DNA from 3 places in the Paenisporosarcina sp. TG-14 genome. Region 1 is predicted to be linked to each of the others. Evidence: riboswitches for the same ligand, from Rfam matches in the RefSeq annotation. Region 1 holds a riboswitch; each other region holds the start of a gene.

Region 1 (10,825 bases):
ATTGACTTGAGTAGAAGGTTGTTCAAACATGTCAAAACTATAATCGTCTTCCATGTTTTCACGTTTTCTTCGACGGAACATAAGAACTACGATAAGAATGACTAATAGTAAGGCAATTCCTGCACCAATAAACATGAGATGTTTGTTTGAAATTGTATTTAATAACAAAAATTCTTCCGGTTCTACAACGCCCACGTCCACTTTACCTTGAAAGGCCGTTGCGAATACGGATATCCGGTTATCCAGCTCTTCATCCGTTGCTTTCGTCTCATTCATACTTAAAGAAGTACTTACCGCATTTTTTAACAGCCTTCTAATATCAGCTATATTCTCTTGTGTTAAGCTTGCTAAATCTTCAGGATCAGGAGGCTCGACTCCAACATTAATCGTAATGTCATCAATAACATAAGGACTTAGTTCAATTTGACGGTTAATTCGATTTACTTCTCGATTAATCCGATCTTCTGTTCTTTCAGATTCACTATTCCCAATTCCACCAACGCCTGGGTAATTTGCAATATCAGTCTCACCAGTACCAGTTGTGTCTTCAAAAGCAGTTCCTTCACTTGAATAGGACTCTACAATTCGTTCAACACTGATATCAATACCTTCATTAGTTTCTTCATTCACTGGTTCTACCAGGTTTTCTTCACGCTTTTCTTTTGTGAAATCAATACTTGCCATGACTGACACAACTACCTTATCGCGACCAAGTGTTAAACCTAGCATTTGCTGTAATTCACTTTGGATATCTTTTTCAATATCCTTTTTTATTTCTCGCTGTTGTTGATATACAGACAAAGTGGTATCAAGTTGTGTTTCATCTTGGATTTCAAAAACTTGACCATTTTGATCCATTATGACAATTTCTTCAGAAGGCAAATTAGGTACACTTTTACTAATTAAATGATAAAGCCCATTAATTTGTTTTTGATCCAGTTGAAAGGATGGATCACCTTTTATTACTACAGAAGCAGATGCCACTTGTTCTTCATCAGTAATCCAAATATTTTCTTTTGGCAGTGTAATCATTACATTTGCTTCCGCTACTCCATCAATTTGCTTAATTAAATAGGCAAGTTCATTTTGCATTGCATCACGCTCTACCACATCAAAATGACGATCTGTCATTCCTAAACCCATATTTTCACTAAATACTCCGTAATCTACATTCCCATTTTTCGGAATACCTTCCGCTGCTAAGCTAACCTTTAAATTGGCAAGTTCTTCGTTTGGAACACTGATTGTTTTTCCATCTGTTGAAACTTGAACCGCAATTCCTTGTTCTTCAATTGCCGTTTTTATTTCACCCGCCTCAGCTGGAGCTAAGTTAGAATACAAGGGATTAAAATTTGTTTGAGAACTTAAAAAAACGATGACAAACAGGATAATTAGGGTTGCAAAAAACGAAGTAATGATTGACCCTCTGGTTCTACCAGAAAAACTTCCCCATACATCTTTTAATTTATTTTTATTAACTAGTAACATTTCTTTCATTATTTCTTCAACCTACCGACAAAAATCATACTTGCATTCTCATCACTTCTTGATAGGCTTCGACAACTTTATTGCGAACTTGTAAGGTCATCTGCAGGGAAAGACTAGCTTTTTGCGCAGCAATCATCACTTCATGTATATCTTGTACTTCACTTGTTACTAATTTATCGGTCAGTTTATCCGATGTATTCTGGGCAGCACTTACTTCTTCAAGTGCCTGTTTAAAGATTTGACCAAATCCTTCCACCTGGCTTGCAGGTTTAACATTTGGGATCGACTGATTTTGAATAAATGGGGTTTGAATTTGACTTATATTATTCATAATTTACCTCCTAGTAATCTATTATTAATAGATCATTTACCAATCTCTAAAGCTTTCATAAACATACTTTTCGAAGCGTTCAATGCTGTGACATTTGCTTCATATGAACGTGTTGCAGACATGAGATCAACCATTTCCTTTAAAGGATCAACATTCGGTAGTTGAACATACCCATTGGCATCCGCATCGGGATTTGTAGGGTCATATGAAGGTGTAAATGGTGTTTGATCTTCTCTAATACTTGTAACTGCCACTCCCGAAACTTTAGCGGATTCTTTATTCAATACCGACTGAAGTTGCCGTTCAAATGGGGAAACACCAGCTTGTGATAATTCAACAGATTTACGGCGATATGGAATCCACTCGCCATTGACAAGCTGAGCTCGGGTCGTATCTGAATTGGCAATATTTGAAGAAACTACATCCATGCGAAGACGATTTGCAGTTAAGCCGGAAGCACTAATATTAAAACCATTAAATAAGCTCATATCTGCTACCTCCCATCACTTATTACTGTTCGTAAACTGTTGAATTTCCCGTTTATTCTTTCCGTTACTGCGTTATACCATAATTGATTTTTTGCTAACTCGGCCATTTCAAAGTCCATATCCACGTTATTACCATTTGGTTTATTCGTAGTTGTATTATTTACTTTTATACTTGGATTTAATTGTGTAGTTTCGCTGCCGAAAGAAATATGAGTAGCGTTTGTTTTATAACTGGCCATGGACTGGTTGTTAGTTGCATTCTCCAATACTGCTTTAAAGTCAACTTGCTTACTCTTGTAATTCGGTGTCTCAACATTAGCGATATTAGAAGAAAGAACTCGTTGTTTTAATGTAGATGTTGATAGTGCTTGCTCTAACGAATGAATAGATTGAGGAAATATGTTCACCCTTAAACCTCCTTATTTCTACTGTTTCCATATAAAAATCCACCAAAAAAAGGTGGATGTTCATTACATCTTCCATTTTTCGGTAACTCGGCTACCTTATCATGTTTAATTTAGGCCCGTAGTTTTGCGTCCTTATCTTTCGAATAAGTTTGCTATTATCGGTATGAAATATATTTTATTAAGTTACAATCCCGGGATTTCGTCTCATTTCGACAAAATAATACCAAAATATAGTAACACTGTAACATAATTATCTGAATCCATGTAATTTTTTATTAAATAAAAATTTTGCTATATTTACCATCTTAATTTATTTTTTACTATTAATTTTTCATCTTACATTATCTATATTTACTTAACATAAAATGGTATGCTACTTTATAATTATCTTCATGTGTTTTGAGAGGAAGGAATCCATTATGTTTCGAGGTTTATACACTGCCACATCCGGAATGATGTCACATAATAGAAATCAGCAAGTTTTGACAAATAACTTAGCAAACGCAAATACACCCGGATTTAAACAAGATCAAACTATTATGCGTGCATTTCCTGCTCAATTAATAAAAGCTGTGGAGGCAGGGAATTCAACGAACAGTGGTTCCAAGATACCTCCTGGACAAACAACTATTGGGACATTAAATACTGGTGTTTATACCCAAGAAGGAATTCCATCTTTCATTCAAGGGGCATTAAAAGAAACCGGCAATAAAACTGACGTCTCTCTTATGAGTGAGTTACTCCCAATTAATCCAGACACACAGAAAAAGGGAGCATTAGTATTTGCAGTTAGACTCGATACTAATGAAATTCGTTATACACAAAATGGACAATTCACAGTTGACCAAGATGGATACCTAACTACAGGTGAAGGTTACAGGGTACTAAATCAAAACCAACAACCCATTTTGGTGAACTCAACAGAATTTGAGGTTCAAGATAACGGCCAAATTGTGTTGCAAGACGGAACTTCTACTAATCGATTATGGCTTGGGTATACTGAAGAACCTGAACAATTAATAAAAGAAGGTCAGGGACTCATGCGTTGGGGTGGGAATCAGGAAGATATTCCACAGTTTTTTGAAGATGTACAGCTACTAAATAATACTAGCACTTTCGTTAAACAAGGTTTTATTGAACAATCTAATGTAGATTTAACCCAAACGATGACGAAAATGATGAATACATATCGAGGTTTTGAAGCTAATCAGAAAGTCATACAAGCTTATGATCGCAATATGGAGAAAACAGTTAATGAAATCGGTCGGGTTTAGTAAGGGGGGGCTTATAGATGAGTATCCAAATGAATTCTGCAACAACATCAATGCGTGCGCTACAGCAAAAAATTGATGTTATTGCAAATAATATATCCAATGTAAATACAACTGGATATAAACGTCAGGAAGCAAACTTTTCTGATACACTTGTCCAATCTATCGAAAGACAAGCGGGAGCTCAGAATGAAATCGGACGATTGACGCCAAACGGTCTGCGAATAGGATCAGGTGCAAATATTGTTCAAACAACCATTCGTACAGAACAAGGATCTATCCAGCAAACAGATCGCAATTTGGATTTTATGATTCAAGGGGATGCAGGATATTTCCGTGTGGCTTCACAAGGTAATACATACTATACAAAAGATGGCTCATTTCAAGTTCAACCTATCCCAAATTCAGACCAAGTAAACTTGGTAACGTCTTCCGGAGATTCTGTTCTCGGGATTAATAATCGTCCGATTGCTTTTGATGGAGACTATGACACTATCAAGGTAAATGAAAATGGTACGCTTGTCGTTTCCTACAAGAATCCCGCAAAACAACCGACTGAATATCAGTTAAGCATTGCAGATATTAATCGCCCAAATCTACTTGAGAAAATTGGTGCTAATCGATATCAACTACCAGGGACGGAAGCCGAGCAAGTAGCAGCTGGTTCCATGCAAATTGTGAACTTAGCCGAGCAAAATGATGGCTCAATTAGAATTAATCAAGGTGCTTTGGAAATGTCTAATGTTAATCTAACAGAAGAAATGGCAGAGTTAATTTCTACCCAACGCTTATTTCAATCCCAAGGTAGAGCAATTTCCTTCGCTGATGACATGATGGGATTAGTAAATACCATACGGGGATAAGAAACTTGATTTGCTATTTTTCGGTACGCTTTGGATGTCAAATGTGATACTTCATAACCTGAAAAAGTAGTGAATAAAAGAGCAAAGTACTCCCTTTCCTTTAAGAAAGTACAGAGGTTTTAGAAAATAAGACTGCCTTCTAATTAAATAGTGATTTCCGTTACAACGCACTTTCATGTTTCGAAGCTAGCGTAGCGATGCAGAAACACGCGGACGCTTTCCGCGGGCGGGTCCGTGAGCCTACTCAGGCCAACAGGATGTTGGTCACGAAGGCGTTGCCACACGAGGTGGCGTACTTAGCCTTCGTTCCATTGTGCTCCTGCGGGGTCTTCAGCTCATGCTATTTCCGCTGGAAAGATATTGGACGAACTGTCATTCGTCCAATATCTTTGCGACGAGTAACCGCAGGAGCACATGTTTTCTCGCCGCCTTTCACTACAATCATTCACCTGTTTAACGATTAAATTTAAACAAACGTCCTATCTTTTAAAATGATAGTCTCACACTCATATTTGGTGGACTATTTTCATTTTCAATCCATTACTAATAAAGAAATCAAGACTCACAAAAATCGAATTAACTAGCGTTACATCAAAGCATTTCTGATTTAGCATGTTGGTTTACATATACTAAAAACACCATGACCACTGGGTTCTATACACATCAATTTTATATATTTTCTTATGTTAAAAAAATGAGCAAATGCATATGCATTTGCTCATTTTTCAATGTTATAAGTAAGTATAAAATTTCCGCTTTTGCCTCTATCTTAGAAAGTCCATTAAGCTTGGCTGAATCACTTTTGCTGAAGCAGCAAGACTTGCTTGATAGACACTTTCTTCAACTTTTAATTTCATTACAGCTTCCGCAAAATCGATATCTTCAAGTTTCGATAACATCGATTGAAGTTGGATATTGCTGTCTTGGAGACGATTTTCTACCGCTTCTACTCGATTTTTACGAGCACCCGCTTCAGCTGATGTCGTTAACATTCGTTCCATCACTTTATCGATTTGTTCTAAAGGAATGGAGTTACCTTCACGAATTCCAACAGCAAGATCGCCCAATGTTTGGAACAGATTATTAGCTTCATCTGCATTCCCAAACAGCTCGTTGGCTGTAACATTTACTTTAACTATTATGCCATCTCCAACTGTAAAATTTTTGGCATCCATATTAGGTGGGTTAGTTACATACGAGTCATCATTAGGAAATGGAGATTCCTGCGTTTTTTGTCCATTAAACAAATAATTTCCATTTACTTTTGTATTGGCAAATTGGCGAATTTGTTCACTTAATTCTACTACTTCCGCTGCTATAACCGTTCGATCATGATCAGATAGTGTACCGGTACTGCCTTGAACCGCTAATTCACGTGCTCGCTGCATGACATTAACCATATCATTGATAGTTTGCCCTGTTTCATCCATCCATAAGGTGGCTTCATTCGTATTTCGTTCATATTGTTCATTCGCAGCTATCGCAGTTTTCACATTCATAGACTTACTTACAGCAATCGGGTCATCTGAAGGTCGATGAAGTAGTTTGCCTGTTGATACTTGGTTACTGATTTTTTCCAACCGACTCAAGTTTTGATTCATTTGGCGCACTGAATTTTGATGTAACATTTGTTGCGAAATCCTCATCATGATTCACCTCCATTTACCGATTATTAACGCGCAGCCATACGGTTAATAATCGTATCAAGCATTTGATCTGCAGTTGATATCAATCGTGCTGCCGCATTATATGAATGTTGATATTTGATTAAATTAGCCATTTCTTCATCAAGAGAAACACCCGTCACCGATTGACGGCGATTTTCAGTTGCCTGCAACGCTGCTTCATGATTAGTCACATTACGAATTGCCGATTGGCTTTCCGCCCCAAGCTGGCTGACAATAGCTTGGAAGGACTTTTTAACAATTTGAGAATCTGCATCCATATTTGGAGGAGGCGTAAATTGGTTAACTCCTGTATTGACCGTAAGTGCAGCAATCGAAAAGTTATTTTCTTCTCCGATAAATAAATTTTCACCCGCTTCACCTTCAGGGGACATTCCGTTAGCTATAGCAAAGTTTTTAACCGTTTCGTTGAGTGAATCTTGATATTTATCTACGATAGCTAAGGATTTGACGATACCGGCCAATTCGCCTCCAGTAATTGTGCTCTGCTCATCTAGCTTTGTACTTTTTTCGCCTGATACAAGAGAAGTTCCGTCAGAACTCAAGCTAATATTGTACACACCGTTAGTTTGTGGCTCTACATTCACGGTGACCAGTGATGAAAGTTTTTCTACTAGAACATCACGCTGATCCAGCAAGTCGTTGGCATTTGGGCCGCTGCGCAGGATGCTTTTATTTAAATCTGCAATCTGCGTCAAATAACTGTTTGCTTCCTCGGTTTTTGCTGTTAACTCATTTCCTAGATCCTTTTTTAAACTGGTCATAGAGTTATCCATTAACTTAGCGGTATCTACAAATGCTTGCGCCCGTTCTTTAAGCACTGCCTGTGCGGAAAGATTAGCTGGATCATTAGCTACGTCTTGCCATGCACCCCATATTTGGTTCATTGCCGAGTTGAGCCCTGTATCGCTCGGTTCATTGATAATTAATTCAAGATGGTCTAATGATTGTTGTTTCACTGACCATTCTCCAACATTTCCTGCTTGCTCTCTGTATCGTTGATCTAAGAAGCTGTCCCTCACACGAGTAATCGACTCTAGTGTAACTCCTGTTCCTAGTTGGCCTGGATTAACACCATTTGTCCAAACAGTTAGAGATGGTGAAGTGGTTGCATTCACTTGTTGACGTGAGTAGCCTTGGGTATTCGCATTGGCTATATTATGACCTGTCGTTGCAATACTTGCTTGACCCACCATTAGTCCGCGCTTTCCTACCTCTAATCCATGAAATGTAGACACTATGTATATCCCTCTCTTCTAACTGCCATCATGCTTTTGTATCGAAAAAGCCTCGATTGCTTGTTTGTGATTTTTGTTGGGCTAACGGGGGTTGATAATTGAAATGCTGTTGTTTTGACTTGGTAACTTGGTCAATCATATATTGAACAAAGCTCATGGAGTCTTCAAGAAGTGTCTTATTTACGTTGTTTTTTTCTTGTAACTCCCCTATGAGCAGTTGTAATGTTTTCACTTGTAATTGAACGTTTGTTCTTGTTAAATTATCAGGTATTTGTTCTACAAATTGGCTAAAGCTAAGCGTTGGATATTCTTGCAGCAAACTCTCAACTCGCTGTGCTCGCTCATTTTCTAGTTGACTCAACTGTTTCACTAAGATTGATTCTTCTTTAACCAGTCGATTTAAGTCATCAACTTTCCGCTCAATTAAAACTAATTTCTTTCGTTCAGCGAAGACGATGAGTTGCTTTTGCAAGTTAATTAATTCTTCCAGCGTCGTGACGACTAAATTAAGCACCCGACACCCTCCTTTTTAAAGCGAATATCTATTGATCGAACCAAAATTGATGAATCTTATCTGCTATTTTCTCATTGTTGAATTGATAATCACCCGATTGTATTTGGGTTTTTAAAGTTTGAATTTTTTCTTGTCTTGCTTTATCTACTTCTGTATTCTTTTCAAACATCTCTTTTGCTTGGTTTGAAATTTGTAGCTGATCTTCCCTTTGTTGCGGTCTCATTTTTTCAACCTTAGATACTTGCATTTGCTTTTGATAAGATTGAATAAAGGAAGAACCAGTCGTTTTATCGATATTCATTCCTTCACCACCCTGTCTTTTATTTTTTACTTCTTTACCTGATTTGTTTGTCATTACTTTACCACAATGCACTCGGGAGTAAACCAGATTAGAATAACCATGCGTACAATCATTTTAAAGAACTTCACTCTTCTTACTGTTTATATCGGCATGTATCTCAAAATGTTTAGTGGGAATTTTATTATTGCACTTTAAACTCTGTTACTAATACCCGTTCTATTTTTCCGGTCTCTACAATGCCACTTAATCTCGTAGACAGTTCCTGTTCAAGTATAACAATACCACCCTCTCCGATTAGCTGGTCTTTTGTGATCCCGGCAATAGTAGAAATAATAGCTGCCCGCACTTCAGGAGTTCGTTTTTCTGTCTCTTCTTTTGCCTCTTTGGTGCTTAACAAAATATTAAATTGGACAATCGCAAAATTACCTGAAGAAGCTAAATTAGTTGTAATTATATCTGTATTTATACTTAAATCAGCCAAATCTTGTGCTGACGTTCCTTTATCTTTGCCACTCTCAAAGCCTAATACATCAATTTCAAAGTAGTATATCGCTCCCGCACCAAGTATAGCTAAGGCTATAATTATGCCAAGAAAAACTTTTAATTTACCCATGACCCACCTCTAAATCGTTAATTTTATTACTCATAAGATGAAATCAATACTTCCACACGACGGTTTTCCGCTCTTCCTAGTGCCGTATCATTTGAAGTTGTTGGTTGATATTCACCATATCCAGTTGCGCTAAATTTTTTAGGATCTAGATTGTTATTTTCGAGAAGTATTTTCATGAAATTTATGGCCCTAGCGGCGCTTAATTCCCAGTTTGACGGAAATACGCCTGAATACGTTGGGACATTATCTGTATGTCCTTCAATAAATATATTCCTTGGCGGGTCTGTAACTAGGAAGTTAGAAAGTTCAATAACAGTGATTCTTGCCTGCTGTGAAATATCCGCACTACCAGAACTATATAAAACACCTTCTTTTATTTTAAATAGCAATCCTTTGCTAGTCAGCTCTGTAACTATCCTTGGTGATAATCCTTTTGCTTTAATATAACTATCAATTTTCTTCTGAAGTTCTCTAAGCTCTATTTGGTCTTGTTGTGGTGACATTTCTTCTTCGTTTACTTTAGCTGGTTTATCTTGTTGAATCTGTGGAATTAGCGTTGTATCTTTAAAAGGCTCATCGAAAGGTTCAATAACCGCTTGCTTTTCCAAGACACCTGTCCCACCTTGTAGCTCATTATTGAAAGACTCCGAAATTTTTTGGAATTTCTCGGAATCAACTTCACTTGCTGCAAACAAAACAATAAATAGAGCGAGTAAAAGCGTCAAAATATCGGCATAAGGGATTAACCATGATTCATCAACATGATCTTCATGCTTTTTCCTATGCTTTCGCTTCAACTCGAACACCCTCTCTTCCTTCCGGTTCAAGAATTCGATCTTTTGCCGGTAGATATGTTAGCAATTTCTCTTCCACTTTACGAGCTGGTAGACCTTCTTGAACGGCTAGTATCCCATCCAACATAATATATTTCATCTTTACTTCCTGTTCTGATTTACGCTTTAGTTTATTTGCAAATGGATGCCATAAAACATAGCCCGTGAAGATACCGAATAAAGTGGCCATAAATGCAGCTGAAATAGATTTACCTAACAAGGCAATATCGTCCAAATGACCAAGTGCCGCTACCAAGCCTATTACTGCTCCTAGTACGCCGAGTGTAGGTGCATAGGTCCCTGCTTGCGTGAAAATTTTCGCTCCTACCTCATGTCGCTCTTCCATTGCAGTAATTTCTTCTTCCATCATGTCACGAATATATTCCTGTGATTGGCCATCGACCACCATCTTTAATCCTCGTTGTAAAAATGGATCTTCTACCTCTTCTGAACTATCCTCTAACGCAAGAAGTCCTTCTTTTCTTGCCGTCTTTGCCCACTCCGTAAACATAGGTATTAATTCCTTAATTGGAATAATTTTTAAACTACTGAAAATAACCTTAAATAAACTAGGTATTTTCTTCACTTCATCAAATGGAAATGCGATTAGTATGCAGGCAGCCGTTCCTCCAAAGATAATTAAGAGTGCTGCAGGATTATATAAAGCGATAAGATCAGAGCCTTTTAAAATCAACCCGCCAACTAATACCGTAAAGCCTAGTATCATGCCAATCCATGATGTCTTATCCATGTTAATACCTCTTTTCAATTCAACAAATGACGATCAACAGTA
Region 2 (10,825 bases), on a different contig from region 1:
TCTTAGAATATAGTATTAATAATTAGTTGAATAACAGTTCTCCTAAAGGGGAGTAGCTTTTACAGCAGGGTCGTCATTACGGAGGTTTCTAATCTCCCGGCTTTGTTGGCAACGATTTCGTTGTTAGCAAGACCTTTACCAATTGGTAAAGGTCTTTTTATTTTTAAAAACCTTTGCCGTTTTCTGGCAAAGGTTTTTTTTAGTGAATGGAAACGGACCAATTGAGTGAATAAATCAACTAACTGTAAAGATTATGTGAAAGGAGATCAGATAAAAGAGGTACCCGATTGAATCTAGTCATGGAACTAGATTTGATACTAATATGAACATGGATAATTATTTTAATCAGCGATCCTGGAGTAATCAATCAATAGTGGTTGCATAGTAGGCACTGAAATAGTCAATAATTGACTATCATGACACGTCGAAAGCAAGTAATGGAATTTAAATTAATTGGGAGGTATTTTATATGGATATATCAATGTTACTGGAATATGGATGGGTGTTATTCGTTTTAATATTACTTGAAGGGTTATTGGCAGCAGACAATGCACTTGTATTAGCTATTATGGTTAAGCATCTCCCTGAGGCAGAGAGAAAAAGAGCTTTGTTCTACGGACTTGCAGGTGCATTTGTGTTCCGCTTTGGTTCATTATTCGTTATCTCATTCTTAGTTGATGTGTGGCAGGTCCAGGCAATAGGAGCTCTTTATCTTTTATTCATCGCGCTTAATCATATTTTGAGGAAACTCTATTTCAATAAACTAAAGGACAAAAATGAAGCAGAAAAAGAAAAAAAGAAATCCGGTTTTTGGTTTACGGTTTTCAAAGTAGAATTGGCAGATATCGCTTTTGCGGTTGACTCAATTTTAGCTGCTGTCGCCCTAGCAATAACACTTCCTAATACCAATCTTCCGAAGATTGGCGGCATGGATGGTGGTAAGTTCCTCGTCATATTTACCGGGGGCTTGATCGGCTTAATCATCATGCGTTTTGCTGCAAACTATTTTGTGAGCTTACTTCATTCAAGGCCAGGTCTAGAAATTGCTGCATTTACAATTGTCGGATGGGTTGGTGTTAAGCTTGTCGTTCTAACATTAGGACATCCAGATGTAGGGGTTATCTCATATGACTTTGCACATTCGCTTGAGTGGAAGCTAACCTTTTACTTCGTTCTAATTGGAATTGCTGTAGCAGGTTGGTTCCTATCTAACGACCGGAAGCCTATAGAAAACAATTAATCGTAAACTAAAAAGCAGTTTTCCAAGAGCATTTTTATTATAGGTACTTAAATAATTCACACCCTAATTAAATGATCTCTCCAATCTGCTATTGTGGCGAACATGAGGTTGGCATTCTAATCTATATACAAATTTTACCGGCGTCCGAAATTACATTTTCGGGCGTTTTTTGTATGTAAAGGATCATTGACTCTTTTATCATTATCCAAAACGGTTTAAAAAGAAGAAATTTTTCTTTTAGTTTAATACAGAATTTTGTCTAAATAACAGTTCGAGGAACGCAATGAAATAATATCTACATCGAGCTAAAATATCGGGTTTCGTCTTTTCATATAACGTTTATATACACCGTTTTAAGGGGGCTTGACCATTTTCATTCTCTGAGGTGTAGTGTTGTTTTTGCGCTACATGGATAGCTAAAATTGTAGATTATATTCAAGCAATAATTAGGGCAGATTAAAGATGAACGGAGTGTTGTAAATAAATGAAAATCATGGACTTAACAATTGAACTTATAATTGGATTTTTTTTACTTTTCGTAATAGTTAAGTTTGTAGGGAAAAAAATCATTAATCAAATTACTCCTTTTACCTTTATTGCAGCTATTGTATTGGGCGAACTACTAGGAAATGCTTTATATGATCATAAAACAGGAGTATTTTATATTGTTTATTCGATGACCATTTGGGGGGGATTACTTTTTTCTGTTGAATATCTAAGTCAAAAATTCCTTGCATTTAGGGGTGTGGTTGAAGGGAAACCTTCTGCACTTATCAAAAATGGAATCGTAGATCGAGAATCGTTAAGGAAAAATAGGATGAATATTAATCAGTTACAAAGTCTACTTAGACAAAGTGAAACCTTTTCTATTCGTGAAGTTGCCTACTGTTATTTAGAGGCGAACGGATCGATTAGTATTTTAAAGAAATCAAAGTACCAAAAAACTGCTCAGGAAGATTTCAATATGACTTCAAAAGCAGTTTATGTTCCAGTCACTTTAATAAGAGATGGTGAAGTTTTATGGGATGAAATGATTGATTTGGGGTTTAATGAATCTTGGTTAAAATCACAATTAAATACTCAAAATATTACTGACTACAAAGATGTTTTTATAGCCGAATGGCTTCAAGGAGACGGTCTTTTTGTACAGCCTATTAAGGATTAAATTGGTGCAATGTATGTTAGTTTTTACTGTCTAGGTTATGATGCAGTGGAATTTGCCGTTCCAAAGCGAGCTGGAAACCTTCATGTGTCCAGCTATAACCAAGCATTGTCACTTGTTTCTTGTCCTCTTGAGTTGAGTGGCACTTTTGTACCCAAAATGCACAGGTACCAAAAGGGGAAAAGGTGCCACCCGCAATTCCTGAAGCAATAAGTAGATGCCATTGTCGTTAATAATGCGATTTTTTTAACCAAGGCTGTGTTTTATGGGACATGAGTGTCTTTAGCTGTTGGTTTCTTCCTTCTTCCCATTAAAAACATAATGATTCCAAAGACAATTGCTCCAACAATCCACACCCAAGTTGGTATACCTTGTTTGAGTTCAGCAACCGGATTTGTCTTTTCAGCATATTCCTGAACTTCTTTGTTTGAAATGGTAAAATTTTCTTCAGTTGAAAATTCATTTTTCCCAGCATATCCTTTTATAGCTAATGTATAAGTTCCATCTTCGAGCGTTTCATGGTCCCAAGCAAAAGGAAATCTAATTTTAGACTTTGGCGCCATCTTAAAAGGATTCATTACACCTTTAAACAGCTCCGTTCCCTCATTATCCAAAACGGAGTAAGACCCTTCGATTTCTCCTTGAATCAATTGAGCATCATTTTTCATTTCAATAAAGACTTTTGCAGTATCTGAAATAAAACCGGCCTTTCCTAAAGAAAAATTAGGCTCAGACTTGTTTTCAAGGTTCAGCTTAATTGCGATTGCATACCTAGTTTCAGTCTTCACAACAAACTTAGCTTCGTCTTTTCCAGTTTCCTCAACGTCTTCATCTTCATCTTCTTGTGTAAAAAGAATTCCTCCAAGCAACGTTTCCCCATCACTTTCAGGAACTGTCACTTGAATTGGCACTTCGAACGACTCACCAGCAGGAATCTCGACACTTTCTTCTACTTCTAAGTAATCAGTCATGCGTACGGCATCTTCAAGTAGCATAGCATCATCAGAATCTACTTCTGGTTCATAGAGAATGCCACCGGTTGGACTCGTATATGCGTTAGCCCCTTGAACACGCACCGTGATCGGGTTTTTATCACTATTTTTCAAACGGACATAAAGAGTAAGCTGCTCTCCAGGTTTGACATCAACATCAAAATAACCTTTTGTTGCAGGCACTTGATTCTCTGGAAATATAGGTTCTACTTGCATAGAGCTTGGAGATTCTGCAGCAGCATATATTGGCAAACTAAAAATAAGTACGATCATTGCAAAAACACGTATAAACATAATATTCCTCCTGTATGGATAACTGCATGTTAATGTTGCTTAGATTAATTACACGTAAAGGCGTTGAGACAACAAAGTATCAAAAAAAACCATGTCAGTTGAGACATGGCTAAAATTTCCAAATGATTAAGGTCCAGTTGTAAGTGATGTAGTAATTGTAGAAGTATAAGTACCTGCATAAACTTCTTTAGGCATTAGAGTTAATGTCATCGGAATTGACGCAATACTATAACTCCCTTTTCCACCATTTAAAGCTGCAGATAATATTTCTACTGCAACTCCATTATCAATTATTCCAGATGATGTAGTTATTGTGGAAATTGGATCTGAATTGTCTTCAACTAAGGTTACAGCAGGAGCAGCTAAACCTAATGCGCCTGCAGCCAATGGTTTTAGACCAGTACCATCCATAAATTGAGTTGCAGCAACGGAGACATTCCAACCAGCACCAGAACCTGTTGCATCCGTAATAGTAAACGAATTGATTTGAGCTGTAACCGTTTGAGTTGTACCATCTAATGTTACAGCCTCAAAATTTGTAGCAGTTATTCCTGAATCTCCAAGGCTACCACCAGTTACTTCAGATGTAGCAGCCAATGAAGCCGATGCAAATGCTGTCATCAATAAAGCTAATACTGCCGTTCCTGTTACTAATTTCTTGAAAATTGAATTCATTATTGTTTCCTCCTGATTGTTGGTCAGGGTTAAAAGATTTATTAAAATGATAACTATCACTCTTCACTCTTAGCAACCCAGCCGTCATAGTTTGTAAAACCGTAGACCTGCAGCTTTGCGTCAACGTCTTTCGACATTTTTGCCTTTTTCAAATAAAGAATTGTCAAATCTCTCTCTCTCTCTCTCTCTCTCTATCGACAAATTCATATCTGTTAAGATAAATATATACTATAGGCATAAAATTCAAAACAGATATAATACCTATATTTTACTATTAAATAATATAATTATCTCATTAAAAGTTTTAAAAGTAGTATTTTATAACTACTAAATTAACTGAATATTTAAAGGTAATAGTACCTACGAAACAAGCAAAAAGGTAAATAAGGGTGAATTTTAAACAATTGTAGAATATGTAGTTCTAAATAACCCTGTATAACCAAGGCTCGTTAGTTAGTATCTTGTCCTCTTAAATTGGGTGGCACTTTTGTACCCAAAATGCACAGGTACCAAAAGGGGGAAATGTGCCACCCGTAACTTCAAAATGCTCATATTCTTTCCGGTATATGGTAAGATGAATAGTGATGAGATCATCACTGGAGGCTTTGCTATGTATACACTAGGGTTTGTCATAAGTCATAAGAACAATGAAAAAAGAAGAGCGCTACTTCCAAAGGATTTACCAAACATTAAATGTGTAGACCAGTTATATTTTGAAGAAGGATATGGGTCTGATTTAGGCTATTCGGATGAAGAATATAGAGTATCTGGCGTACATATCGTTTCTAGAGATCGTGTGTTGGAGTGCGACGCGATTGTCGATGTTAAATTAGGCGATGCGGATTACTTTGATAAGTTGCCGCCTGGCAAACTATTAATTGGGTGGGCACATGCAGTTCAAGACATCAAATTTACAGATGCAGTATTAGCAGGAAATCATACCGTTATGGCCTGGGAAGAAATGTTTGATGGTGGGAGATATATCTTCTATCGCAACAGAGAAATTGCTGGAGAAGCTGCGATACTCCAAGCTTACCAATACTGTGGCAAGATGCCCTATGAAACTAAAGTTGCGATTCTAGGCAATGGCCATACAGCAAAAGGGGCTCTAAGAATTCTCCATGGACTAGGCGCAGATGTTGACGTTTACGGTAGAAAATTGGAATCCTTATTCAGAAAAAATATGAACGATTATGATGTTCTCGTTAACTGCGTAATGTGGGATACTAGCAGAACAGATCGAATCATCTATAAAGAAGATTTAAAAAGCCTTAAAAACGGTGCGATGATTGTCGATGTAAGTTGCGATCCTAACTTAGAAATCGAGACTTCCCGTCCTTCGACTATTGATGATCCGGTCTATACGGTGGATGGCGTGATCCATTATACAGTCGATAATACGCCTGCCATGTTTCCACATACCGTTACAAAAGTGTTGAGCGAAGAGTTTTGCACAATGGTAGACATGCTCTCTGATGGGAATTGGACGGATATGGTTCGTGAAGCAATTGTCATCGACAAAGGTCATATCCTTGATAAACATATTAAGGAATTCAGAGAAGCTAGAGGCTTGTTGGTTCAATAAAATTGATTGAAAATAATTCATAAAGGAGCAAAGTGAGACTTTCACTTACCTCCTTTTTTTCATTTTATTTATGTATTCGGGACAAACGGTTTAATTTCATGAATTAAGTGGTAAACACAAAGAAATAGAGGAAAAAATAACAAGGAGGACGTTCCACCTATGAAACTTATACGTCATGAAATTAGACGATTAGAAAAAGATTACTACAACTGCGAAATTTCCTACATAAAAAAACTGATACGGAGTGATATCAGACTTTTAAGTAAAGCAATATGTATTACTGAAAATCGACTATAAACCTTACTATCCTTTTTAATAGAGAGTAATTAGTTAAACTCATCCTAAGTAACCACTTCGTGTCATTTACTTCACTCCTTTATATTTACGTTGATTGTTGCATATAACATTTATTAACAATATGTTTTAGGAATCACAAAAGAGCGTATTTTTTCGTGCCTGTGTAAGCCACAAATTGAAGGACATTGGTGTCTTACACAGGTACGGTAGAGTGTGTGAAACCCTTCATTCGAGTAACGCAGAATGATATTTATAGATAGCACCAAGCCGCCGAAATTGTATCTTCGGCGGCTTCCTTTCTGAGCAATAAGTGTCCATTCCCTAGTAAACCAAAATAAAAGACCAATGCATGTGAAGGTTGAAGGCGAGCGACGGACGCACACCCGCCGCAAGATTGCCTATCAGAAAGAAGAATCGTGATGTGAGAAGGTCACATCACGATTCTTTGCGTTCCCCAGGTTGTGGTGCAGCAGGTGTGCCGACCAGAGTGAGCCGGAAACCTTCAGGTGCCTAACTTTACTCGCGCATCGTTACTTGTTTCTTGTGCACTTAAGTCGGGTGGCACTATTTGGCCCAAAATGCACAGGTACCAAAAGAGGAAAAGGTGCCACCCAAAGAGTAAAACTAATTCTGAATATTCTAAATTTATTGTTGCGATTTACTAAAAACTACTGTAATATTTTTCATGTAATCAAATGTAAACGCTATCATAAACTCAAGCACTGTAAACATTCAACTAGAAGAGACCATATCTTATTGCAGAATGTAAGCAAATTTCATCTATTTGCGCAAACGGTTTCACAATAACTAAGTGAACGATGTCTAATCGAAGAATGGAGGATACCCTGAATTAATCTACTACTCTACTAGAAGACAAAGAGGAGGAAACAGTGAGTGAAAATAACAAAGAATAGTAAACGTGAATTTTCGATTTTTATGGTAATGATTATGGTTTTGAGTCTATGGCTACCTTTTATACCAGCTAAAAAAGGACTTGCCTCAGATTCTACAAATACGATTGAAAATGAAATTGTTCAAACAGCGGAGACTTCTGAACGACATGTACGTTTCACTTATATGCGTGAAGATCAAACATATGGTGCTTGGAATATTTGGGCCTGGAATACAGGTGTAATAAATGATCAAATCAATTTTGAATCATATGAGGGTGGCGTGGCAACTGTAAATATTGCCGTTGCTCCTGAAACGGAACAATTTGGATTTGTTCTCCGTAGTACTGATGATTGGAATACCGCAGAAAAAGAGTTTGGGGATCGCTTTATTAAAGTGAATAACAACGATTCACTGACAAAAGCTTATATTACAAGTGGGGTGGAGGAAATTAGAATTGTTCCGGATGGCTCAGCTCCTGTTATTGACCAAGGGAACGCGACGTTTTATTACCGTGATAAAGCCCTTTTCACTAACGATGAAATGGAAACGATTGAAAAAGTAGAGTTAAAGTTTGATGGACAAACGAATGAAATGACCTATGAGCCAGAGAATGAGAGATTTGTATATTCATACAACAACATTCCAAATGGTGAAACAGCATACACATATGTTGTAACAAAAGATGGCGTCACAACTGAAGTAAGTGATCCTTACAATACAGTTGATGGAGTTTCAACGATTGAATTCCTTCAATCTGATTTGACGGTTTTAGGATCAGTACAACCAGCAGCTATTGACTACAATCAAAATGCTGTATTATCTGTTGATATTCAAGGATTGATAGACGGAATTACAATTAGCAAAATCTTTGTAGATGCCTCTTCTTTAGGCGAGTCAACTAAATTGGAGATTGATCCATCCTTAAAAGAGATTGCGATTGCAGTAGATGACGACATTACAGCTGGAACGAAAACCATTCCATTAACCGTGGTGGATTCATATGGAAACACCTATGAAGGATCAGCTGAAGTGGAAGTGAAAACGAGACAATCGACAGGAGAGTCTGATTTTGATTGGGACGAGTCTGTGATTTACTTTATGCTAACAGACAGATTCTTTGATGGGGATGAGAGTAACAACGACCCTTATGATCTTAATTATGATACCGATGCGCGTGGTACTTACCAAGGTGGCGATTTGAAAGGGATTACGACAAAACTAGATTATCTAGATAATCTCGGTGTCAATACGATTTGGATTAGCCCAATTGTAGAAAATATAAAATATGATGTGCGCTCTGTCGAAACGAACGGTACATCTGTTGACCCATATTACGGCTATCATGGCTACTGGGCTAGTAATTTCGGGAAATTAAATCCACACTTTGGAACAATGGAAGATTTTCATGAGTTAATTGATGCAGCACATGACCGTGATATGAAAATCATGGTGGATGTGGTGTTAAATCATACAGGCTATGGTTTGAAAGAATTAGATGGAAACATGGATAATCCTCCTTTAGGTTTCCCAACGGATGAAGATCGGTCTAGATTTAGCGATATGGTCCGTCAAGGAGCAGATGTTGGAACGGATGAGGTTGTTGGTGAATTAGCTGGACTTCCTGATCTCAAAACTGAAGACCTTGCAGTCCGTCACCAAATTATTGATTGGCAAACGAGTTGGATTGATGAAGCGACGACAGCTAAAGGTAACACGATTGACTACTTCCGTGTAGATACTGTGAAGCATGTTGAAGATGCAACTTGGATGAACTTCAAAAATGCGCTAACTGACAAGATGCCTGAGTTTAAGATGATTGGTGAAGCTTGGGGAGCAAATGTTGATAATAGCCTAGGCTACCTTGAAACAGGCATGATGGATTCTTTATTGGACTTTGAGTTTAAAAATACAGCCCGCACATTTGTTAATGGCGATCTAGAAGCTGTAAATGACGCGCTTATTACTCGAAATGGAAAAGTGGATAATACCGCAACATTTGGCCAGTTTTTAGGCAGTCATGATGAAGATGGATTCCTGCATTCATTAGCTGGAGATGAAGGCAAGCTAAAAGTTGCTGCATCCCTTCAAGCAACTGCAAAAGGTCAACCAGTTATTTATTACGGGGAAGAACTTGGGCAAACTGGTGCCAATAACTACCCGCAATACGATAACCGCTATGATTTTGCTTGGGATCAAGTAGAAAATAATGATGTGTTAGATCACTACACTAAGATTCTTAATTTTAGAAGTGAGCATTCAAAAGTGTTTGCTAAAGGGGAAAGAACTTTTATAGGTGGTTCTGATACAGATAAATTCTTATTATTCTCACGTGACTATAATGGTCAATCTGTCTATGTCGGATTGAACGTTACTGAAGACGCAAAAGACGTGACAGTAACGGTGGATTCACAAGATGCTGTAGTGACGGATTATTATTCTGGAGAGGTTTACACAGCAAATGAAGCTGGAGAAATGAATGTACCACTTCCTTCGAATGCTGATGGGGGTACTGTCTTATTAACAGTTGAAGGTGGAAATATTACGGGTGCGGTTGCTACGGGTGACGGTGGAGGAGACGCAGTGGAACCAATTCCTGCGAATAACATCCGTATTCACTATAATCGGACGGACAATATTTATGAAAACTATGGCGCATGGCTATGGAACGATGTAGCTTCACCATCGGCAAACTGGCCAGTGGGTGCAACTATGTTTGAAAAAACGGACAGCTATGGGGCTTACATTGACGTTGAACTAGCTGAAGGCGCGAAAAATATTGGCTTCCTTGTTATGGATATAACGGGCGGTGACGCTGGTAAAGACGGTGGAGATAAAGGCTTACCCATTTCTTCGCCAGAGATGAATGAAATTTGGATTAAACAAGGTTCGGATCAAGTATATACGTACGAACCAATTGATCTACCTGAAAATACAGTGCGTATTCATTACACGCGTGATAACGCAGACTATGACAAATTTGGCGTTTGGAACTGGGGCGATGTAGCAGCACCGTCTGTTATTTGGCCAACAGATGCAACAGATTTTGACGGGATAGATCGTTATGGTGCATATGCAGATATCGAACTGACAGAAGCTGCAAAGGAAATTGGTTTCTTGATCGTCAATCAAGTGACTCAAGACAAAGATGCAGACGATAAATCTTTCAACTTACTAGATAGGTATAATCATTTATGGATTAAGCAAGGTGATGATACCGTCTATATTTCTCCTTATGGGGAAGTAGCAAATGGAATTGTTTCAGGTGAGGTCATCTCCGAAGATACCATACTACTCGGCTTCACGATGACAGATGGTTTAACTGGTGAAAGCTTAAAAGCAGGGTTAGCTATTAAAGATTCTGACGGAGTGGCTGTTCAAGTTGACAGTGTTGAAATCACTGGAGATAAAACGGTTGAAGTAAAAGCAACATTTGATTTAGATAAACTACCATTGTCTATTACGCACTCAGGTAGAACGGTTTCAGCAACTATAGGCTGGAGAATGATCGATAAGATGTATGCATATGATGGCGATGATCTTGGTGCAACATACAAAGATGGCAATGCGACACTTAAATTATGGGCACCAAAAGCAAGCAAAGTAGTGGCGAACTTCTATGATAAAGACGATGCTACTGTTGCAATTGGCAGTGTGGAGTTAACACTCGGCGAGCAAGGGGTCTGGTC
Region 3 (10,825 bases), on a different contig from region 1:
TCAGGACTAACATCTGGCTCAGTTAAAGAGTAAATCAATGTTAATTAATGCTATTGATATTCCGCAAAACAGTTACGCTTTCCTAAGGGTAACGTAAAGACTTTTCGTCACTTCGAAAACCCTGTTTCTATTTCTGTTTCTGTTTCTGCATCACTACGTTAGCTTCGAAACATGAAAGTGTGCTGTATCGCTTTGCTAGCATCGTCGAAAATAAGTTATGTAATAATGCTTTTGCACAACTTGTTCTCTACGGGTTCTCGACTGTCTATTCTATCTAACGGCAAATGTCTTACTCCAAATCACTTAGTTGCCTAGCGATGTTACTTTTCGTTTTGGTGATTGTAGTGAAAGGCGGCGACTCCAGCGGGATAAGCACGTCCAGGTGAGACCCCACAGTGAGCGTAGCGAGCGAGGAGGCTCACGGACTGCCCGCGGAAAGCGTCCGCCTGTAACGGAAATCAACACTATTACTTTAAAGGAGTGTAAGAAATGAATGTAACAGTATGGAATGAATATCGTCATGAACAACAACACGAAGAGGTTCGCAACATATATCCAGACGGAATACATCAAGTTTTAGCTACTGCACTAGTCGAGCAAGGCTTCGATGTTAAAACGGCAACTTTGGACGAACCACAACACGGCTTAACCGATGATGTATTAAATAATACAGATGTACTTCTATGGTGGGGACATCTTGCACATGATGAAGTAAGCGATGAAATTGTTGAGAAAGTTCAAAAACGCGTATGGGAAGGCATGGGACTCATTGTCCTTCACTCTGCTCATTTCTCGAAAATTTTCAAGAAACTAATGGGTACTGGCTGCGATTTAAAATGGCGTGAAGCAAAGGAAAAAGAACGTCTGTGGGTTGTCGATCCAAGTCATCCTATAGCTGAAGGTATTGGAGAATACATTGAACTTGAAGAAGAAGAAATGTACGGCGAACACTTTGATATCCCAGCACCAGATGAGCTCGTATTCATTAGCTGGTTCCAAGGTGGGGAAGTGTTCCGAAGTGGGGCAACCTTTAAACGTGGGAACGGTAAAATTTTCTATTTCCGTCCTGGGCATGAAACGCATCCAACTTACTATAATAAACAAATACAAAAAGTGATAGGCAATGCTGTGAAATGGGCTACACCAACAAATCGTGACTACCCTGTCTATGGAAATGCAAAGCCACTAGAAAAGCTTGAAGGCTACAAGGAGGAATAATACATTATGGCAAAATTAAAAGTTGGTGTAATTGGAACTGGTAGCATTGCGAAATATCGTCATTTAGTAGAATACGCTGGAAATGATCAGGTTGAACTTGTCGCAGTTTGTGATATCAATGAAGCGCGAGCAAAAGAAGTAGGCGCACTATACGGAGTTACTAAAATATTTACAGATTATCACGATCTGTTAAAAGAAGATCTTGATGCAGTAAGTGTTTGTACGCCTAACTATTTACACGCGCCAATTACAGTTGCTGCACTAGAAGCAGGCAAGCATGTTCTTTGCGAAAAACCAATGGCGACAAGTGAACTAGAAGCAAACCAAATGATTGAAGCAGCAAAAAATAGTGGCAAAACGCTAATGATCGGTCACAACCAACGTTTTGTTGAATCTCATCAACAAGCAAGAGAATGGATGGCAACAGGTAAGCTCGGTAAAGTATACAGCTTCAGAACCGCTTTTGGTCATCCTGGACCAGAAGCATGGAGTGCAGACGGCAAAAGTAGCTGGTTCTTTAATAAAAATGAAGCATTTATTGGTGCTATGGGCGACCTCGGTATTCACAAAATCGATTTACTACGCTATATTTTAGGCGAAGAAATGGTTGAAGTTGCTGCTATGCTTGAAACAAGTTCAAAAGTTGACGCTGACGTAGATGACAATGCTGTGCTTATTTTGAAAACACAGAGCGGCATCATTGGGACACTTGCGGCTAGCTGGTCTTATATTGGCAAAGAAGATAATTCAACTGTGTTTTACACTGAAAATGGTGTTTTACGCTTAGAAGACGACGAAAACTATTCAGTTGTTTACCATAAAAATGATGGCACGAAAGAAGAGTTTAGCCTTGGACAAATTCAATCAAATGAAGAGGGCGGTCAAATAACTACTGGTGTCATTAATCATTTTATTGAATCAATTTTGACTGGCAACCCGCCACTAATTAGTGGCGAAGAAGGCAAGAAATCATTGCTCGTGATCTTAGGTGCGTTAGAATCAAATGATACGAAAAAAATTGTGAAGTTATAGGTGATGAAGATGGAAAAACTGAGAGTTGGACTTATAGGAGTTGGAGGAATTGCCGTTTCAAGGCATCTTCCCTCCTTTCTGACGTTAAGCGACCATGTTGAGGTAACCGCCGTTTGTGATGTGATTCAGGAGCGAGCACAGTCAGTTGCAGCCGAATTCTCAATCCCTTTTTACACATCACAATATGCGAAGCTTTTTGAACATGTTGATGCCGTGACAATATGTACGCCAAATAAATTTCACGCAGAGATTGCGATTGCCGCTTTAAATGCAGGAAAGCATGTGCTATGTGAAAAGCCAATGGCCATGACTTCAAAAGAATGTGAAGCGATGATTGAAGCAGCTGATGCTGCGGGAAAAGTGTTAATGATTGCTTACCACTATCGCTACATGAAAGAAGCACGTGCTGCGAAAAGATTTATTGATGAAGGCGAAATTGGTCGTCCGCTCGTTTCTCGTGCGCAAGCGATTCGCCGACGAAAAGTACCAGGTTGGGGCGTTTTTACCAATAAAGATCTTCAAGGTGGCGGCAGTTTAATCGACTTTGGCTGTCATTTCCTAGATTTAGCTCTACATTTAATGGATTTCCCTGAGATTGCAGAAGTTTCAGGCGCGACTTACAATGAGTTAAGCCGTCAACCAGATGTAGTGAATCAATGGGGTAAGTTTGACCCTACTACATTTGAAGTAGATGACCATGCGACAGCGTATATTAAATTTAAAGATGGCGCTACGCTATTATTTGAAACATCATGGGCAGCAAATTTGGCGGATGATATAGAAGGAGTTAGCATATCAGGTACAAGTGGTGGGCTTGATGTGTTTCCATTAAAGCTCTATCAATCAAAGTACGGTATGCTTTTAGATCAACAACCGTATTGGATTTCAGATGAAGATAATCCTGGAATCTCACAAGCCATTAATTTTATTGAAAGTTGTAAAGGACGTCAAACTCCTCTAGTTAAGCCTCAAGAAGCACTTATTGTTTCCAAAGTGATAGAGGCTATTTATCAAAGCAGCGAAACTGGAAAAGCGGTTTCATTCACTTAAGGGGGAATTGGACGTGAAATTAGGCGTATTTACAGTGTTATTTGCCAAAAAACCATTTGAAGAAATGCTAGATTATGTAAAAGCATCAGGCTTAGATGCAGTTGAAATTGGAACTGGTGGCTATCCTGGAACGGATCACTGTCCAATTGATGAACTGTTAGAAGATGAAGGAAAACGTAATCAGTATATGAATTCAGTTATTTCTCGTGGATTAACAATCAGTGCATTTAGCTGTCATGGAAATCCGGTAAGTCCAGATCCAACTTTAGCAAAAGATGGCGATGAAGCGTTGCGAAAAAGCATTAAATTGGCCCATCTAATGGGTGTTCCGGTTGTCAACACATTCTCTGGAACTCCAGGTGCAGACGAAGATGCCAAACATCCAAACTGGCCTGTAGCACCATGGCCAAATGAATATGGGGATATTTTAGCTTGGCAATGGGAAAAGAAACTAATTCCTTATTGGAGTGAAATAGCGGAAATTGCTAAACAAGCTAACGTGAAAATTGGTCTTGAATTGCACGGAGGTTTCTCAGTGCACACACCATATACATTGTTGAAACTTCGTGAAGCGACGAACGAATACATTGGTGCAAACCTTGATCCAAGTCATTTATGGTGGCAAGGTATTGACCCAGTTGGTGCCATCAAAATTCTTGGAAAAGAAAATGCAATCCATCATTTCCATGCAAAAGATACGTATATCGACCAAGACAATGTAAATATGTATGGTCTGACAGACATGCAACCTTACAACAATATCCGCACACGTGCATGGAGCTTTCGTTCAGTAGGTTGTGGACATTCCGTTCAAGAATGGTCAGACATTATAAGTGCCCTTCGCACCTATGGCTATGACTACGTGGTCAGCATCGAACACGAAGACCCAATCATGAGCATCGAAGAAGGTTTCCAGCGTGCTGTATCTAACTTGAAATCAGTGGTGATTAAAGAACAACCGGCTGATATGTGGTGGTTATAGTGTTGTTTTCTATGGATCGATAAAACCCTTATTTGTGAAAGTCTTTTCAAGGTTACACTATTCATAAATAGGTATATAGAAAAACCCAGCATCAAAACTCGTAAGGCCACTGAAAAAGTTAATTTATAATTTCTTAGCATGGAAAGGTGATTTCCGTTTCAACGCACTTTCATGTTTCGAAGCTAGCGTAGCGATGCAGAAACAGGCGGACGCTTTCAGCGGGCGGTCCGTGAGTCTCCTCGTCGCTTGAAAACCCTTGCTCCTGCGGTTACTCGTCGCAAACAAATTGTGCACAAATCGTTTCCTGCGGGGTCTCACGGAATACGCTATTCCCGCCGGAGTCGCCGCCTTCCACTTCAATCACTTGTATATATATTTTCTTTCATCTAAAAAAGTGAGGTTCCTTTATCTGTTCAAAATCTAACAAAATGTGCCGGCTTTAATCTAAACAAGCAATTCTTTCCTCAATTTGTCGAGGAAGGGATTGCTTCTTTTTCTTGTATAATAAGTGTACTAATTACAGGTGGTGTCCCGATGATTTCCAATCAAGAATCTTTAAACCTTTAAAGTAACGTTTTTGCGAAAGGACCATATGCAAAATATATGACATTTGGAACAGTATCGCAAAGTACGGTTAGCAATCCTGCTTGGGGTACAAGAGGAGACGTTTTAGTAATTGACAAAGTTAGCAAAGAGTTTGGTTCAGGAATGCAAAATAGTAGAAATATAGCTGTGAAAATTAAAATCCCAAGTGGGCAACCAGTTTCACAAGAAGTATTATTGGGATCTATTATTGTTGAATCTGAAGCGGTTGCAGATTAAGTTAATGAAAAAGGAAGAATTGGTGGTATATCCATTGAATCTTCCTTTTTAGATTAATTAAAAGAAAGAGGTGAGCTGTCAACATTTCTAAGAACAATCTGAAAGAAATAATAGAGGCGATAAATACACAATAAAATATTCGCTTGTCATGTAAAATATACCCAACTTATACGAATGAAATGACAAAAACGATGAGTTCTAATAAATAGAGATTCTGTGGATATCTCTATTACTCTAATTAAATAGTAATCAATGAATAAATAAAATAATACATAATTCGACATTAAAATTGACATCTCTAAATATTCGGAATAATATAATAATTAAAGTTAGTATAATTAAATATCTATATTGGAAACTATGATGTACATCCTATATATGGGCACCTGGGACGTATGGAGTTGTTGGTGCAACCGGCCTAATTAAATTTGGACATTTTGTCCTAATTAATTAGGCTTTTATTATGAATTGGGGAGGGAAACGGTTAACCAATTTTATCGTTTTCTAAGAAGGAATCCTTCCGATAAGATGCGATTAGTATTTTTATACAGATAAATTTTCTGCTAATAAATTCCTTTTTTTACTTATTGAGTCCTCAATCACCACTTATTTTTAAAATAGTAGTCGTTATGTCTTTGGGGATTGCAGCCTGGATTATAACTGATTTACAGAGAAGATTTATAGAAAATAATAAAATATTAAAAGTGATTGTGTTGACTGAAACAATTGGATTAACTCTGTTACTTATTCCGACAGGTGGAATTTCTAGTCCATTTATGCTATTACAATCCGCAAATACTACAATGAAAGAACTAAGGGCAGCTATTTACAGTCTAAGCTCTGTAAAGAAAGGTGAGCAGCCATTTTAACCGTTTAAAAAGATATTTGAATGATTATTCAGAGTTAAATGACATTAATATAGACTACCAGATAACTGGACTGGAACAATATAGAAGGAATACATGGTTTAGGAACACGAATACAAATCGAAATTCCAATAATAAAAAATCTAAAGGAGCATGAGGTGATTGGATAATGAAAGTAGTTATTGTTGATGATCATCCACTAGTTAGAAGAGGACTAACCTCCATACTTTCGTTAGAAGAATCAATGGAGATTCTTGGGGAAGCAACGAATAGTAGTGAGGCACTAAATCTTTTTAGTACGACTAAACCTGATTTAGCGTTAGTAAATCTCCGATTAGGAAGTGAGTCGGGTTTAGATCTAATAATAAATGCAATTGAACAAGGAGCAACTTGTAAGTTTGTAGTGTTAACATCGTCAATGCAAAAGGAAGACTTTAATCGAGCGAAAGAAATAGGTGTTCAAGGCTATGTATTAAAAGAAGCATTACCTGAAGAGCTCTTGCATGCATTGCAAATTATAAACATAGGACGAAAATATTATGATCCAGGAGTTCTTGATCTGATAATGAAATCAAGCGATTCATTTGAAGAGGATGGACATTTAAAACAATTAACTCCTAAGGAAAAGGAAGTGTTAATTGAAATTGGCAAAGGTCATTCAAATAAAGAAATTTCAAAAATCTTGCATATTACCGAATGCACCGTAAAAAAACATGTGAGTCAAATATTCGCAAAACTTAATCTAACCGATAGGACAAAAGCCGCACTATATGCAAATGCAAAAGGCTTAGTTACGTATGTGGTCCATTAATCGGTAAATACTAAATTAAAATCTGCTTTGAAATTAGTACAATTAGGATTAAGATATTTCAAATATTATTGTATCAAAGTGAAAGAACATTCCCTTTCACTTTGATACAAAAAAGTAGAAGAAAGACTTTAAAGCTATTTACAAAAATAGCATCAGAAAAAGAAAAAATTTGAATCAAAAAAGTTAATGACTTTTATAACAATAAAGGCCACAGCTCAATGAGTTGTGGCCTTTTACTTATATCAAACGACCTTTTTCTTTTCAGGTTGTTTTGCAAGTAGTGAACTTATGATTCCTATAATAGGGAATATGAGTGAAATCCAGATGATTTCCTTATAACCACCGAAAATATCAAAGGCAATACCGAAGGGAAGTGGACCAATGGCTGAGCCAAACACCATTACAGACGTTGCGAGTCCTTGAATACTACCTAGAGCAGCTCGACCAAAGTAACTTGGCCACACATAGGATAACGCGATTCGTTCAAATCCATTGCTGATTCCCCAAACTAAAGCAAAAAGTACGGCCATGAAAATGGTATTGGTTACTTGAAGCATCATTAGGAGGACAATCTCTAAAACAAAAATTCCTGCCAAAATTATATTGACTTTAACTCGGTCCAATAATCTTCCCGCTACAAGTGTCACAGGAAACCCGACAAGGGCCATTCCAGCTAGAACCAATGCCGCGACTCCAGCGCCTAAATCATTTTGATTAAATATGGAAATCAGATGGAATGTGATGGCTGTATTAACAAGCGCAGGGATTCCGACACAAGATAAAATGAACCAAAAAGCTTTTGTGCGGATTGCTTCTTTAAAAGTCCAATCACTTTCGACTTTTTTCGTGAAACTCGGATCATTTTCATGTGCCTTACTTCTAATCGGTGTTATATAGCCATCGGGTTCTAATCCTACTTGCTCTGGTGTATTTCTAACTAAAAAGTAAGCAAGTGGGGTAAAGACGATTAATATGGTAAATCCCCAAAGAATCCATGTGTTTTCCCAACCAATAGAACTAACAAGCCAAACATTTAGCGGTGGGAAAATAGCAGAACTAGCAAATCCACCTATAGCCATATAACTAAGAGCTCTTCCTCTTTTTGTCATAAACCATTGAGGGATTAATGTGTTAGGAATAAGAGTCATAGAGCCTTGTCCAAATAATCGTAACATCAAAATTCCAAAGAACAACATGATTAAATTGTTGACAGTACTATTGAAAAAACAAGCAAGCGCCAACATGATGGAAACAATAACCATCATATTACGTTGACCAAATCTATCAATTAATCTTCCCATGAAAAACATGCAAACAGCTGATACAAGCGTGGCTGCCGAGTAAATCGTTGAAACTTGAGAACGGCTCCAATCGAAATCTCTTATGTATTGATCGATAAATACAGAAATAAAATACGTTTGACCAGGTCCAGAGAAAAAAGCTCCCAGACTCCCGATAAACACAATATACCATCCATAATAAAACGTGGATTTTATCGGTACAGTGTGATTATTACCAAAAAAGTTCAAAATTTTATCAACTCTTTTCATTTTATGACAAGTTAAAGTTATTTAGCGCCCCTAATTATAACGCTGAATATGGTTTTTTGAAACCCGTAATTCTCTTGCTGGGATAGGGGGTAGCCAGTGAACGTGCAGAAAAATCAAATTTCGAATAATAAATAGACGACTCGAAGAAATAAATCTAGAAGTCGAAAAAGAAAATAAACTAACGACCTATTAAAAGTAGGTGGTTAGTTTATTTTTTTATATCGACCTTTTTAGGTGCTTCTTCTAGTGGAAGAGAGTCCACAAAAAATGTCGAATGGAGCCGAAAGTTTTACATATATTTGGAATCATTAAAATGCTACAATTATACTTATTATTACGATAAATATAATAATTTAATGAATATTTTTGGGTTTGAATTGACGGATTTTTTATGGAGAAATGTTAAATTACCAGAAAAGTATTTGTTTATTATGTATTGTAAAGGGAATTGACTCAACAAGTCTAGCTTTAAAAAGTAGAAAATCTAAAAATTCCAATTGATATTAAAAGAATTTAGTTTGTCTAAACTCGTTTTAGTGGATGTTGTGTAAAAGGAGTTTTTGAAAATGTGTGGTTTCACAGGTTTTATTGGGGATACAGATAATGCGTTTGATGTGTTAACAGAAATGATGGAGACAATTGTCCATCGTGGTCCAGATTCTTCCGGAGAGTTTGTTGAAGACGGAGCTGCTCTTGGTTTTAGAAGATTAAGTATTATTGACTTAGAAGCAGGGAGTCAGCCAATTTATAATGAAGATCGATCAATTGTCTTAATTTTCAATGGTGAAATCTATAACTTTATGGAACTCAGAGACGATCTAGTAGCCAAGGGCCATAACTTTCTGACACATACAGATAGTGAAGTGCTTATTCATGGGTACGAAGAATATGGCAAAGATTTGGTAGCGAAACTGCGTGGTATGTTTGCTTTTGTTATCTGGGATCGTAGCGAGAAAAAACTTTTTGCGGCACGTGACATGTTTGGCATTAAACCATTTTATTATGCTCAAATGAATGGGACTCTTTTATTTGGTTCGGAAATAAAAAGTTTTATACCACATCCTCATTTCCAAAAAGAATTTAATGAAAAAGCATTGAAACCATATTTAACTTTCCAGTATCCGGTGTTAAATGAGACGTTCTTTAAGGGCGTTTTTAAATTACCAGCAGCCCATTACATGATCTATGAAAAAGGCAATTTGCAAATAAATCGGTATTGGACGCCACAATTCAAGCCGAGTGACCAGCCATTGGTAAAATTGGTGGATGAAATTGATGACGTGGTTCGGGATTCCGTTATTGCCCATAAAATAAGTGATGTGAAGGTAGGATCCTTCCTGTCGAGTGGTGTAGACTCCAGTTATGTGGCATCCGTTTTGAAACCAGATAAAACATTTACGGTTGGTTTTGGTGATCAAAACTTCTCTGAAATTGATAATGCGAAAGAATTGTCCAATGAATTGGATATTCAAAATATCAGTGAAATTTTGGATCCTGATGCCTGTTTCAGCAAGTTGGCTGAGATTCAATATATGATGGATGAACCACATTCAAATCCATCCATTGTTCCTCTTTATTTTCTAGCCGAACTGGCAAGCAAACATGTTACCGTTGTTCTGTCAGGAGAGGGTGCCGATGAACTATTCGGAGGTTATGCCGATTACGACACAGCTCCTTCATTGAAAAAATACAAAAAAATCCCATTACTTATTAGGAAACAATTGGGCGTCATTGCAAAGCGACTTCCGGAGGTGAAAGGCAAAAGCTTTTTGATTAAGGGTGGACTTCCAGTTGAGGATTGGTTTATTGGACAGGCAAAAATATTCTCAGAAGAAGAAGCGATGAGTATAGTTAAACCTGACTTTAGCAAATCTTTAAAAGTAGAAGAAATTATTAAGCCAATTTATGACCAAGTGAAACAGGAAGATGATTTGACCAAAATGCAATATCTTGATCTTCACTTGTGGCTAGTTGATGATATTCTATTAAAAGCTGACAAAATGAGTATGGCACATTCTATTGAATTGCGCGTACCTTTCCTAGATCGGGAAGTAATGGCCACTGCGGCAAAAATTCCTACTAAATATCGAGTGAATCATATCGATACAAAATATGCTTTTCGATTGGCTGCTGGAAGGTCTCTACCCCAAAAATCGGCCAACCGTAAAAAAATCGGCTTTCCTGTACCCATTCGTCATTGGATCCGCACTGATAAATACTATCAAGAAATCAAGGAGTATTTTACAGGAACTGCTGCGTCAACATTTTTCGACCAGGAAAAAATACTACAACTTCTTGAAGACCATTATCAAGGTAAGACGAATAATGGAAGAAAAGTCTGGACTATTTTCATGTTCTTAATCTGGTACAAAGTATACTTTGAATCAGATTCAATACCTTTTGTTGAAACCAAGTCTCAACAAATTAAACAATTGGTAACAACTTGATAGCAGGGTCCTCGATAGTGGAACATCTGTTGGGTGAGTCTATATTG

The links. A riboswitch is a leader RNA that binds a small molecule or an ion and turns the genes downstream of it on or off. The one in region 1 is predicted to bind cyclic di-GMP.
Region 2: another riboswitch for cyclic di-GMP. It lies ahead of C406_RS0116760 (WxL domain-containing protein); the one in region 1 lies ahead of flgB (flagellar basal body rod protein FlgB).
Region 3: another riboswitch for cyclic di-GMP. It lies ahead of C406_RS0116095 (hypothetical protein); the one in region 1 lies ahead of flgB (flagellar basal body rod protein FlgB).

What each region holds. Positions count from the first base shown of each region.
Region 1 covers NZ_AMGD01000005.1:129,912-140,736, forward strand. The annotation lists gene fliF (flagellar basal-body MS-ring/collar protein FliF) at 1-1,497, opposite strand, end outside; gene fliE (flagellar hook-basal body complex protein FliE) at 1,523-1,819, opposite strand; gene flgC (flagellar basal body rod protein FlgC) at 1,852-2,307, opposite strand; gene flgB (flagellar basal body rod protein FlgB) at 2,313-2,714, opposite strand; cyclic di-GMP riboswitch class I at 2,793-2,878, opposite strand; gene C406_RS0102365 (flagellar hook-basal body protein) at 3,134-3,988, shown strand; gene C406_RS0102370 (flagellar hook-basal body protein) at 4,006-4,848, shown strand; gene flgL (flagellar hook-associated protein FlgL) at 5,613-6,497, opposite strand; gene flgK (flagellar hook-associated protein FlgK) at 6,521-7,771, opposite strand; gene C406_RS0102390 (flagellar protein FlgN) at 7,800-8,285, opposite strand; gene flgM (flagellar biosynthesis anti-sigma factor FlgM) at 8,314-8,640, opposite strand; gene C406_RS0102400 (flagellar basal body-associated FliL family protein) at 8,768-9,199, opposite strand; gene motB (flagellar motor protein MotB) at 9,226-9,996, opposite strand; gene motA (flagellar motor stator protein MotA) at 9,980-10,783, opposite strand.
Region 2 covers NZ_AMGD01000070.1:8,322-19,146, reverse strand. The annotation lists gene C406_RS0116775 (TerC family protein) at 470-1,240, shown strand; gene C406_RS0116770 (DUF421 domain-containing protein) at 1,725-2,405, shown strand; gene C406_RS0116765 (DUF916 domain-containing protein) at 2,666-3,688, opposite strand; gene C406_RS0116760 (WxL domain-containing protein) at 3,815-4,363, opposite strand; cyclic di-GMP riboswitch class I at 4,432-4,517, opposite strand; gene C406_RS0116750 (N(5)-(carboxyethyl)ornithine synthase) at 4,974-5,948, shown strand; gene C406_RS0116745 (pullulanase) at 7,140-10,825, shown strand, end outside.
Region 3 covers NZ_AMGD01000066.1:28,551-39,375, reverse strand. The annotation lists gene C406_RS0116125 (carbohydrate ABC transporter permease) at 1-33, shown strand, start outside; gene C406_RS0116120 (ThuA domain-containing protein) at 490-1,218, shown strand; gene C406_RS0116115 (Gfo/Idh/MocA family protein) at 1,225-2,250, shown strand; gene C406_RS0116110 (Gfo/Idh/MocA family protein) at 2,260-3,300, shown strand; gene C406_RS0116105 (sugar phosphate isomerase/epimerase family protein) at 3,314-4,282, shown strand; gene C406_RS0116100 (hypothetical protein) at 4,886-5,104, shown strand; cyclic di-GMP riboswitch class II at 5,449-5,532, shown strand; gene C406_RS0116095 (hypothetical protein) at 5,692-5,973, shown strand; gene C406_RS0116090 (response regulator) at 6,140-6,781, shown strand; gene C406_RS0116085 (MFS transporter) at 7,024-8,331, opposite strand; gene asnB (asparagine synthase (glutamine-hydrolyzing)) at 8,898-10,778, shown strand.